One region of the Thermovenabulum gondwanense genome, then DNA from elsewhere that is predicted to be linked to it. Evidence: a T-box and tRNA genes for the amino acid it is inferred to sense, from the RefSeq annotation. Region 1 holds a T-box; the other holds one or more tRNA genes.

Region 1 (5,372 bases):
TGCCATAGACAGGATGTATGAAAAAGGAGTTATAAAAGGTTTTCCCAACGGACTGTTTAAACCAAAGGATCCCGTTACTCATCTGCAGGCGATTATTATGGCTTTAAGAATAATGGGCTGGGAAAAGGAAGTTGATTTTAAAGCGGAACTTCCCCAAAAAGTAAAGGATATTAAACTTTCCTGGAAGGAAGGATACTATTATGTTGCTGTAGCGGTGGAAAAAGGACTCGTGAAGTCTGAAGAGCTAAAAAATTTCCGTCCCAACGAACCCGCAAAAAGACACGAGGTGGCAAGGTATATTGTGCGAGCAATTGGCAAGGAATCGATAGCCCAGAGCCATATGAACGATAAGCTTTCCTTTAAGGATGCCAGTGCGATTCCAAAAGATGCGGTGGGATACGTCTACGTAATTACCGACTTGGGATTAATGAAAGGTTATCCGGGGAATCTATTTATGCCCAATAAGCCGGTTACCCGGGCCGAGATGGCCGTTATTATAAACAACTTGGATGGTTTAATAGGTGATAAAGATGATGATCAAAAGGTGACGGTAACGGTAAAGGGAATAATTGTAGATGTAGATAAAAATGCTAAAACGGTAACTTTATACACCTATGGTAAGGAAACTAATGCATATCCGGGTATTTTAAAGGTGAGCGAAATTGAAGGACTCCACTATGAACTGGAAACCACATCCGGCCGTTATGTTTTAACAGGAAAAACCGGCGGTCTGGATGAAAATATTAGTAAAAGCATACTGGTATTTGGTGAGGTTAAAGACGGTCCATCTATATACATGAGGGGACCGGTGCTGGAGGTCAAAGAATGGTATCTCTTAAACGAAAATAACACTTTAACCTTTAATTTGACCGAAAATACTTCTGTTAAAAAAGATGGGAAAGAAGTCCGGCTTTCGGAATTAAAAGAAGGATCTTATGTGGAAATAAAAGCCCATGATAAAAATATAATTAGCGTAGAAATAATAAAATAATAAAATGATATATTTACAGAATAAAAAGGGCATAAAAGAAGCTCTTGACGAAAAAGATATTCCTTATATATAATAAAATATGCTAAGGGCCTTGTATGCATAATACATACAGGGTCCTTTTATGTGCTTTAAAAATTAATATTTACGGAGGTGGACCATGACCGGAATAGCGGGTATTGCCCGGCAAGTGGAAAGAAGAACGGGTATTAAAACCACCGCAAGGGATGTGGAGAATATCCTTTCTTGCCTGCAGAGGGTCTCGCATTTCTGGGAAGTGGTTTATCTTTCTCAAAAACCTTTTAATATAGTAGCCGAAACCGTAGGTATCCTTATAAACGAGGGCCTTTTGGAAAACAGAGAGGATGGTACTATAGGTTTGACTCAGGCCGGAAAAGAATTGGTGGAAGTGTACAGGATTTACCCCAAAAGGCATTATGCATGTCCTCACTGCGAAAGGCGGGGTCTTGACCTTTCAGAATTCAATGAATTGATTAAAAGATTTGAACAGGAGACCAAGGATCGTCCCGAAGCTGTTATAGACTATGACCAGGGTTATGTCACTTCAAAGACGGTTATAAGCCGAATAGCCATGATGGCGGAAAGAGGAGACCTGGAAGGTAAAAAACTTCTGGTCCTGGGGGACGACGACCTGGTTAGCCTTGCCGCCGGTTTGTCGGAGCTTCCCCAGGAAGTGGTTGTTCTGGAAATCGATGATAGAATTATCGATTACATTAATAAAAAAGCAGTTCAATTGGAGCTTCCTGTAAAAGCTTATAAATACGATTTCAGACAAAGCCTTCCCGGGGAATTTGTCAGGGCTTTCGATACTTTTACTACCGATCCTCCCGAGACCATTGAAGCTCTGGAAGTTGTTATGAAAAGAGGACTTGCGGGTTTAAAGGGTGAAGGATGTGCAGGATATTTCGGGATCACAAAAGCTGAATCTTCTTTTGTAAAGTGGAGAGAATTTCAAAAAATGCTTTTAAATAAGTTCGATGTGACTATAACGGATATAATTGAGGATTTCAACCAGTACGTGAACTGGGGTTACCTTTTAGAGAGCATAAGAGACGATTACTCCTTCGTGCAGGTAAAACCAAAATTGAACTGGTACCGTTCTTCTATGTACAGGATAGAAACGGTAAGCGGCTTTTCGGGAGTTGACAATGAACCCCAGGAATGCGAGCTTTATTTGGATAACGAAGCTCTTATTTACAAGCCTGTTTCGTTGACAAAATAACAAAATTATTGTATATTATTTAGTAAATTTTATATCAAAAAAATGCGATGACGGGGAAAGTAGGAAGCTTTCTTTGCTCCAAAGCGAGCCGGGGTTTGGTGAAAGCCCGGTGGGCATAAGCTTTTCGAAGATCACCCCTGAGTATTGGCCCGAAAAAAGAGTAGGCGCCAGCGGCAAAAAGCCGTTATATTAAATGAGCCCCAAATTAGGGTGGTACCGCGGAAATAACCCGCCCCTTCCATTGCTGGAACAGGGCGGGTTTTATTTTTCAGAAAAATAAAGGGAGGTTAAAAAAGAGGATGTTTAAAAAAGTCGAACCCACCATGAACTTTGTTCCCATAGAAGAAAGTATACTCGAGTTCTGGAAGAAAAATGAGATATTCAAAAAAAGCATCGAGCAGAGAAAAGATGCCCCCAATTACGTTTTCTACGAGGGGCCTCCCACCGCAAATGGAAAACCCCATGCCGGTCACGTTCTTACAAGGGTAATAAAAGATCTCATTCCCAGATATAGGACTATGCTTGGCTTCAGAGTCGACAGGAAAGCCGGATGGGATACCCATGGACTCCCGGTAGAGCTGGAAGTGGAAAAACAGCTGGGTATAAGCGGAAAACCGCAGATAGAAGAATACGGTGTAGAAGAATTTATCAAAAAGTGCAAGGAAAGCGTTTTTACCTACGAGCAGGAATGGAGAAAGATGACGGAAAGGGTCGGTTTCTGGATAGACCTGGACGATCCGTATGTCACCTATCACAACACTTATATCGAGTCAGTTTGGTGGGCTTTGAAGAAATTCTGGGAGAAAGGGCTTTTGTACAAGGGGCATAAAGTAGTACCTTACTGTCCGCGCTGCGGCACTTCTCTTTCAAGCCATGAAGTGGCACAAGGTTATGAGGAGGTCGAAGATCCTTCGGTATTTGTTAAGTTCAGGGTGTTGGATGAAGAAAACACCTACTTTTTGGTCTGGACCACAACCCCCTGGACACTGCCCTCCAACGTGGCCTTAGCGGTGAAGGATGATTATACCTACGTAAAGGTAAAACAGGGTGAGGATTATCTTATCCTTGCTGAGGGCAGGCTCTCGGTCCTGGAAGGGGAATATGAAATAATTGAGAAATTCTCCGGGGAGAGTTTAGCAGGTAAAAAATACGAGCCAATTTTTCCTTTCTTCGAAAAAGAAAAGGATAGGGCGTTTTATGTGGTCTTAGCAGATTTCGTAACCCTTGATGAAGGGACAGGCATAGTACACATGGCTCCTGCCTTCGGTGAAGACGACTACAGGATGGGACAAAAGTACGGATTACCCGTATTACAACCGGTAGATGCTCAGGGAAAATTTACCAAAGAGGTTCCTCTGTGGGAAGGGCTATTTGTAAAAGATGCGGATAAGGGTATTATTAAGGAGTTAAAGGTAAGAGGAAAGCTTTACAAAGCTGAAAGATATAAGCACACCTACCCCTTCTGCTGGAGGTGCGATACACCCCTTTTATATTATGCAAGAAGCAGCTGGTTTATAAAAACCACGGCTATTAAGGAAAGGCTTTTAGAATTGAACCAGAAAATAGGCTGGCATCCGGAACATATCAGGGACGGAAGATTCGGTAATTTCTTGGAAAACGTCATTGACTGGTGTTTAAGCCGGGAGCGTTACTGGGGAACACCCTTAAATATATGGGTTTGCGAAGAGTGCGGTCATCACCATGCGGTAGGAAGCATTCAGGAACTAAAAGAAATGAGCAAGGTTCCTTTTGAAGACATAGAACTGCATAAGCCCTATGTGGATGAAGTAATCCTTTCCTGCCCTGAATGCGGCAAGGATATGAGAAGGGTCCCGGAGGTAATTGACTGCTGGTTTGATTCCGGCTCTATGCCCTTTGCTCAATTTCATTATCCCTTTGAGAACAAGGAAGTGTTTGAGACCCATTTTCCCGCTGATTTTATAGCGGAAGCCATTGATCAAACCCGCGGATGGTTCTACAGTTTATTTGTAATTTCGACCCTGCTTTTTGATCAATCCTCTTATAAAAACGTGCTGGTTATGGGGCACGTGCTGGATCAGTACGGCCAGAAGATGAGCAAGCATAAAGGCAATGTGCTTGATCCCTGGGAGATTCTAAACAACCAGGGTGCGGATGCTATGCGCTGGTACCTTTACGTTTCCAGTCCGCCCTGGGCACCCAGCAGGTTCTACAAAGAGGCGGTCAGTGAAGCTCAGAGGAAATTTCTGGGGACTTTGTGGAATGTTTACTCTTTCTTCGTCCTTTATGCTAATATCGACAATTTTGATCCGAAGGCTTACCAAATTGATCCGAAAGAAAGGCCGGAGATGGACCGCTGGTTATTGTCCAGGGTAAACAGCATAAACAAAAAGATCAGAGAAGAGCTGGAGAAGTACGATATTACATCCGCTGCCAGGGCTTTAGAAGAGCTGGTGGACGATATGAGCAACTGGTATGTCAGGAGAAACAGGGAGAGGTTCTGGAAATCAGAGATGGATCGGGATAAGATTTCCGCATATCTGACTTTGTACGAAGCACTGGTGGATTTCATAAAAATGGCAGCACCTTTTGTTCCGTTTATTACGGAAGAAATCTATCAAAACCTTGTAAGGGAAGTTTACCCTGAAGCTCCCGAAAGCATACACCTGACCTTCTATCCTGAAGTAGAAGAAGGGTTAATTGATCCGGTTCTCGAGCACAAGATGGAACTGGCAAGGAGAATCGTAGAGCTGGGAAGAGCGGCGAGAAACAAAGCAAAGATAAAAAACCGCCAGCCTTTGTCAAAGATGATGGTGCAGCTTAGAAATGTCCAGGACGAGGACCTTATCAGGGATTTAACGGGTATCATTAAAGAGGAGCTCAATATAAAAGAAATAGAGTATATAGATGTGGCAGAGGAATACTTTACCTACATGCTAAAACCCCGCTTTGACCTTCTGGGGCCAAAATACGGAAAACTCATGCCCAAAATAGCAAAGGAAATTTCTTCGGCAAAGGCTTCTGCTTTGATCCGGGAAGCCAGAGAAAAGGGTGAAATAAAAATCAACGTAGAAGGGCAGGAAATTACTATAAAAGAGGAAGAATTAGATATACGGGCGGAAGATAAAGCGGGATACTGCACCGAGGGTGAAGCGGGATACT
Region 2 (5,372 bases), on a different contig from region 1:
AAAATTTCATAAATTTTCTTTTTGAATACTGTATTTTTTTATTCTATATTGTAAGGATTGCCTTTTTAATCCCAATTTTTCTGCAGCCCGGGTTATATTACCCTGGCATTCCCGCAAAGTGTCAATTATTAATTTTCTTTCAAAATCATCCAATTGCTTTAAAGCACTACTTTTTTGAAAAGTTGTGTTGTTAATCAAAGCTTCATTTAAAAAATAGAAACTTACATATTTTAAAGAGTCAAAAGTAATTATTCCATCATCCTGACAATTCATTAATCCTTCTATAAGGTGCTCTAATTCTCTTATATTTCCGGGCCACGAATATTGTAAAAATAAATCCATCAGCCTTTTATCGATTCCTGTTACATTTTTACCGAATTTTTTATTGTACTTTTCAATAAAATGGTTCGAAAGTAATATGATATCATCTTTTCTTTCTCTTAGTGGAGGGATTTCTATATATATTACGCTTAACCTGAAAAACAAGTCCTTTCGTAAACGGCCAGTTTTTAATAGAATTTCAGGTTTTTCGTTTGTAGTAGCTATAATCCTTACATCAACCGGTATATCGTATGCTGCACCAATTCGCCTTACTACACCTTCCTGCAGTACTCTTAATAGCTTACTTTGAAGGTTTAAACCCATACTGTTAATTTCATCCAATAATAGGGTTCCTCCATCCGCTTGTTCAAATAACCCCGGTTTATTTTCTGCTCCGGTAAAACTTCCCTTGGTAGTGCCGAAAAGAAGGGCCTCTAATAAAGATTCGGGTAAGGCTGCACAGTTTTGAGCGATAAAAGGACCGTCTTTCCTGGGGCTTTCTGCGTGAATGCTTTGAGCAAAAAGTTCTTTTCCTGTACCGGTTTCTCCGTAAATCAAAATTGAAGAAGAGGTTTTAGATACTTTTTTAGAAAAAGCTATCAATTCTTTTATTTTTTTATTTTCGCCGATTATAGAACTAAAATTGTATTTCAAGGAAATATTATTATCCTTTAAAGTTTTTGCCCCCGAAGCTATTTGTCTTAGCTCTACCACTTTTTCTGCAAGGTGGTAGATATTAGTAATATCCCTTGATACCTCAAAAGCTCCGATTATACTACCGTTTTCGATAATAGGGAAGGTAGTATTGACCGCTTTAATTTCGTTTCCTAAAAAACTCCGATATTGCTGATATCGTTTTAAAACAGGCTTTCCTGTTTTTAGTACCTGGCATATTGTGCTTTCTTCGGGAGATAAAGAAGGGTAAACCTCAAATAAGTTTTTGCCAATAACCTTATCGGGATCTATCCCTTCAAATTTTCCCAATATTTTGTTGTAGAACAATATTTTGAAATTATTATCGACAATTATTATCCCCTCATCAAGAGAGTTAAATATCCTCTTAATTGAATCATAAGAAAAGATGTTATAGAGCTGTTTCTCAATATCGTACATATATATCACCAAATAAATATTTCTATATTATTAATTTATTTCCTTCTTTAAGTATAATATTTCCCGGGGCATAGCAATATTTGACGGTATTAAAAAAACGTAGACAATAAACGACAAAATTTTGCTATATTTCCTAACAATGCCCCAAAACCTTATTGAAAGAAAAATATTTTACTCATGAACAAAAAAAGGCTACACTACCAAAGATATCATGTGTGTAGCAGACAAATTAAATGAGCAAAAATTGAAAATTATAAATGACAGCTACCACTGCGTATCGTTGCATACAATATAACATCACCGGATATGCCGGTTTTAGAATTAACAGGACGTATTACTAATCTGGAGTTAGGAACAATTGATGCGAAGGTAGGAAGTTCTATTCTGGTAGCCCAGGTAGGGGGATTTTGAATACTTGGAAACAATTGATTGCCAAAACCTCCTATATCAGGAATATAAATTTCCCCTACATAATTATCAAAATTACCAAATGAGGAAGGTTGAGGTAGCGTTGCCAAAAAGCTGACTGCTTGACCTCCTTGAGGTGCAAAATTAACAAAAGCCACCGCTCCTGTTCCAAACGGCAAACGAAATTGAAGCGTGGAGCTTAGAACGATACAACATGGGTAGGGAATAAGACCCGGCACGCAAAGTACATCGCCGGCATTTATAAGATTAGGATCATTGATATGACGGTTATTTACTGCAAGGGCTTCAAGGCGTGTTCTGAACATCTGAGCTATATTAAAAAAGGTATCTCCAGGCTGAACGGTATATCGGCCCTGAAAAGCGGGAGGACAGGATCGAGGAACTCTACGGACTTGTTTATCTGACATAGTTAAACCTCCGTATAGTAAAATTACTTTGTAATAATATAATATGTTGCCATGATAAGAATTGAAACAAAGGTTTAAAGGGAAATTAAACAAGTAGCAACATCCTCAGCAGGGCGAGGTTATCATTGAAAGGCAAAAGCATCGCAGCAGGAGGAAACCAAACAAGAACCCCCGGCGTTGGTCCGGGGATTTTTTGTTTAGGAGGGTTATTTATAATGTGACATAAAATGTGACCTTTTTACAGCTATTTCCATTTATTTAGGTCACAAAAATAACCTCCGTTACAGGAGGTATAATGCTTTTTTATGGTGGGCCATGTAGGCTTCGAACCCACGACACCCTGATTAAGAGTCAGGTGCTCTACCAACTGAGCTAATGGCCCACATTTAATGGTGGAGAGAGGTGGATTCGAACCACCGAAGGCATCGCCAGCAGATTTACAGTCTGCCCCCTTTGGCCAGCTCGGGAATCTCTCCACTAACTTAATGGAGCCGACGATGGGACTCGAACCCGCAACCTGCTGATTACAAGTCAGCTGCTCTGCCAATTGAGCTACGTCGGCATAAAATTTTGGTGGGCCCACTAGGACTCGAACCTAGAACCGACCGGTTATGAGCCGGTTGCTCTGACCGATTGAGCTATGGGCCCGAACGCAATTTATAGTATACATGAAATTAAAAAATTCGTCAATACTTACAAATAAAATTTTTAGATATAAAATTTGAAGGAAACTAATAATAGTTGTAGAAGTTATATATTGGAAAGGAGGCAAAAAAATTGGATATTAAAGATTTATTAAAGGAATTAATAACAGATCATTCTCCTTCCGGAAGGGAACCGGAGGCTGCTTTTAAAGTAAAAGAATTATTCGGTAAATTTTTTGATGAAGTTAAGGTAGATAAACTGGGAAATATCATAGGGAAAAAGACGGGAAAGGACTCAAAATTTAAAGTTATGATTGCCGCACATATGGATGAAATTGGCATGATGGTCACAAAAATTGAAGAAAGGGGCTTTATTAGATTTACATTTGTGGGTGGAATTGACCAAAGGATTTTACTGGGTCAAGAGGTCTTAGTACACGGCAAAGAAATTGTCCACGGTATAATAGGAAGTAAACCACCTCATTTGCAAGAACCTGATGAAAAAAGTAAAGCTTTGAAAAAAGAAGATTTATTTATTGATACCGGTCTTCCCTACGAACAAATTAAAGATATTGTGAGCGTTGGAGATTTCATTACTTTTAAGAGAAAACCTGTGGAACTTTTGAATAATCATTTTGCCTCTAATGCCCTGGATGATAAGGCCGGTATAGCAGCAATACTATGCTGTATAGAGGAGCTAAAAAAATTAGTTTTCTCCGCGGATGTGTATGGGGTCGCTACTGTACAGGAAGAAGTGGGTTTAAGAGGAGCAATAACCTCGACTTATGGTATATATCCCGATATTGGTATTGCAGTAGATGTCGGACATGGAAATATTCCGGATTTGCCCGAAGAAGAAACTTTTAAATTGGGAAAGGGTCCTGTCATAGCTTTAGGCCCCAATATTCATCCAAAAATTTATGAAAGATTAAAAAACTTAGCCGATGAATATAAATTACCTTATCAGATTGACCCAAATCCTTCCTATACTGGAACGGATGCCTGGTCAATACAGATAACTCGAGCCGGTGTTCCGACAGGGCTAATTTCTATACCTCTTAGATATATGCATACTACCGTGGAAACATTAAATACTGAGGATATTAAACTGATCGGAAGATTGCTTGCATTGTTTATAGCTTCTGTGGATACGGAATTTGTGGAGGGATTAAAATGTTATTAAAGAGACTTTCTGAAGCTGCAGGTGTTTCGGGAAATGAAAATGAAGTGAGGGATATATTAAGGGAGGAATTAAAGGGATATGCAGAAATTAGAACGGATGCTTTGGGAAATCTAATATTTGAAAAAAAGAATGAGGGCAAAAGACCAAGAATAATGCTGGCAGCACATATGGATGAAGTGGGATTGATGATAACCTCCATACTAAAAAATGGGTTTTTAAAGTTTGAAACTGTGGGAGGAATTGATGAACGGGTACTTGTTTCAAAGATCGTTACAATAGGCCCAAATAAGGTTTTCGGAGTTATAGGTGCAAAACCCATTCACAGGCAGGAACCCAAGGAAAGGGAAAATGCATTAAAAATAAAAAATCTTTATATAGATATAGGTGCAAAAGATCAGGAGGATGCGGAAAAAAAGGTTAAAATTGGCGATTACGCTTGCTTTAATACGGAATTTGAAATATTTAAGAACAATATTGTAAAAGGAAAGGCTTTAGATGATAGAATCGGATGCTTTGTGGTAGCGGAAATAGTAAAAAGGAATTATGAAGTGGAAATTTGCGGAGCTTTTACTGTTCAAGAAGAGGTTGGATTAAGAGGCTCCGGAGTTGCAGCTTACCAATTAAAGCCCGATGTCTGTATAGTGGTAGAGGGAACTTTTGCTTCCGATGTTCCTGGTATGAAAGAAGAGGAATACAATACTTTACTTGGCAGGGGACCGGCGATAACTACAATGGATAGAAGCTTTATTGCCGATAAACGTTTAAGGGATAGGGTATTTGAAATAGCAAAGAAAAATAACATACCATGTCAGCCAAGAAGGACAAATTTAGGAGGTACCGATGCGGGCAGAATACAATCTATCGAAGAAGGAATACAAACAATAGTTATTTCAGTTCCTACTAGGTATATTCATTCACCTGTTAGTATCGCTGATCTTAATGATATTAATAATACGATTTCCTTGGTTAATGCTTTAATAAACGATTTTCAAGAAAGGGGAATATAAAGTGAAAGATCTATTAAAGAATTTAACCGAATCTTACGGTCCTTCAGGCAATGAAGAAAAAATTCGAAATGTTATTAAAGAATTGGTAGAGCCTTATTCGGATGAAATTAAAATAGATGCAATGGGCAACTTGATTGTTCGAAAAAAAGGCCCGGGAAAGAAATTAATGTTTGCTGCTCATATGGATGAAATAGGATTAATAGTAACTAATATTGATGAGAAAGGTTTTATAAGGTTTTCAAATATAGGAGGAGTATCTCCCTATGTG

The links. A T-box is a leader RNA that pairs with one kind of tRNA and senses whether it is charged. The one in region 1 lies ahead of ileS (isoleucine--tRNA ligase), so its partner is inferred to be a tRNA-Ile.
Region 2: it has a tRNA-Ile gene. The T-box ahead of ileS (isoleucine--tRNA ligase) is inferred to sense a tRNA for this amino acid. The anticodon was not compared.

The regions. Positions count from the first base shown of each region.
Region 1 is NZ_LOHZ01000043.1:29,761-35,132, forward strand. It holds gene ATZ99_RS10425 (S-layer homology domain-containing protein) at 1-991, shown strand, start outside; gene ATZ99_RS10430 (bis-aminopropyl spermidine synthase family protein) at 1,149-2,231, shown strand; T-box leader at 2,270-2,471, shown strand; gene ileS (isoleucine--tRNA ligase) at 2,531-5,372, shown strand, end outside.
Region 2 is NZ_LOHZ01000042.1:76,982-82,353, reverse strand. It holds gene ATZ99_RS09860 (CheR family methyltransferase) at 1-12, shown strand, start outside; gene ATZ99_RS09855 (sigma-54 interaction domain-containing protein) at 7-1,434, opposite strand; gene ATZ99_RS09850 (LysM peptidoglycan-binding domain-containing protein) at 1,686-2,270, opposite strand; tRNA gene ATZ99_RS09845 (tRNA-Lys) at 2,577-2,652, opposite strand; tRNA gene ATZ99_RS09840 (tRNA-Tyr) at 2,661-2,746, opposite strand; tRNA gene ATZ99_RS09835 (tRNA-Thr) at 2,757-2,832, opposite strand; tRNA gene ATZ99_RS09830 (tRNA-Ile) at 2,842-2,918, opposite strand; gene ATZ99_RS09825 (M42 family metallopeptidase) at 3,048-4,097, shown strand; gene ATZ99_RS09820 (M42 family metallopeptidase) at 4,088-5,104, shown strand; gene ATZ99_RS09815 (M42 family metallopeptidase) at 5,106-5,372, shown strand, end outside.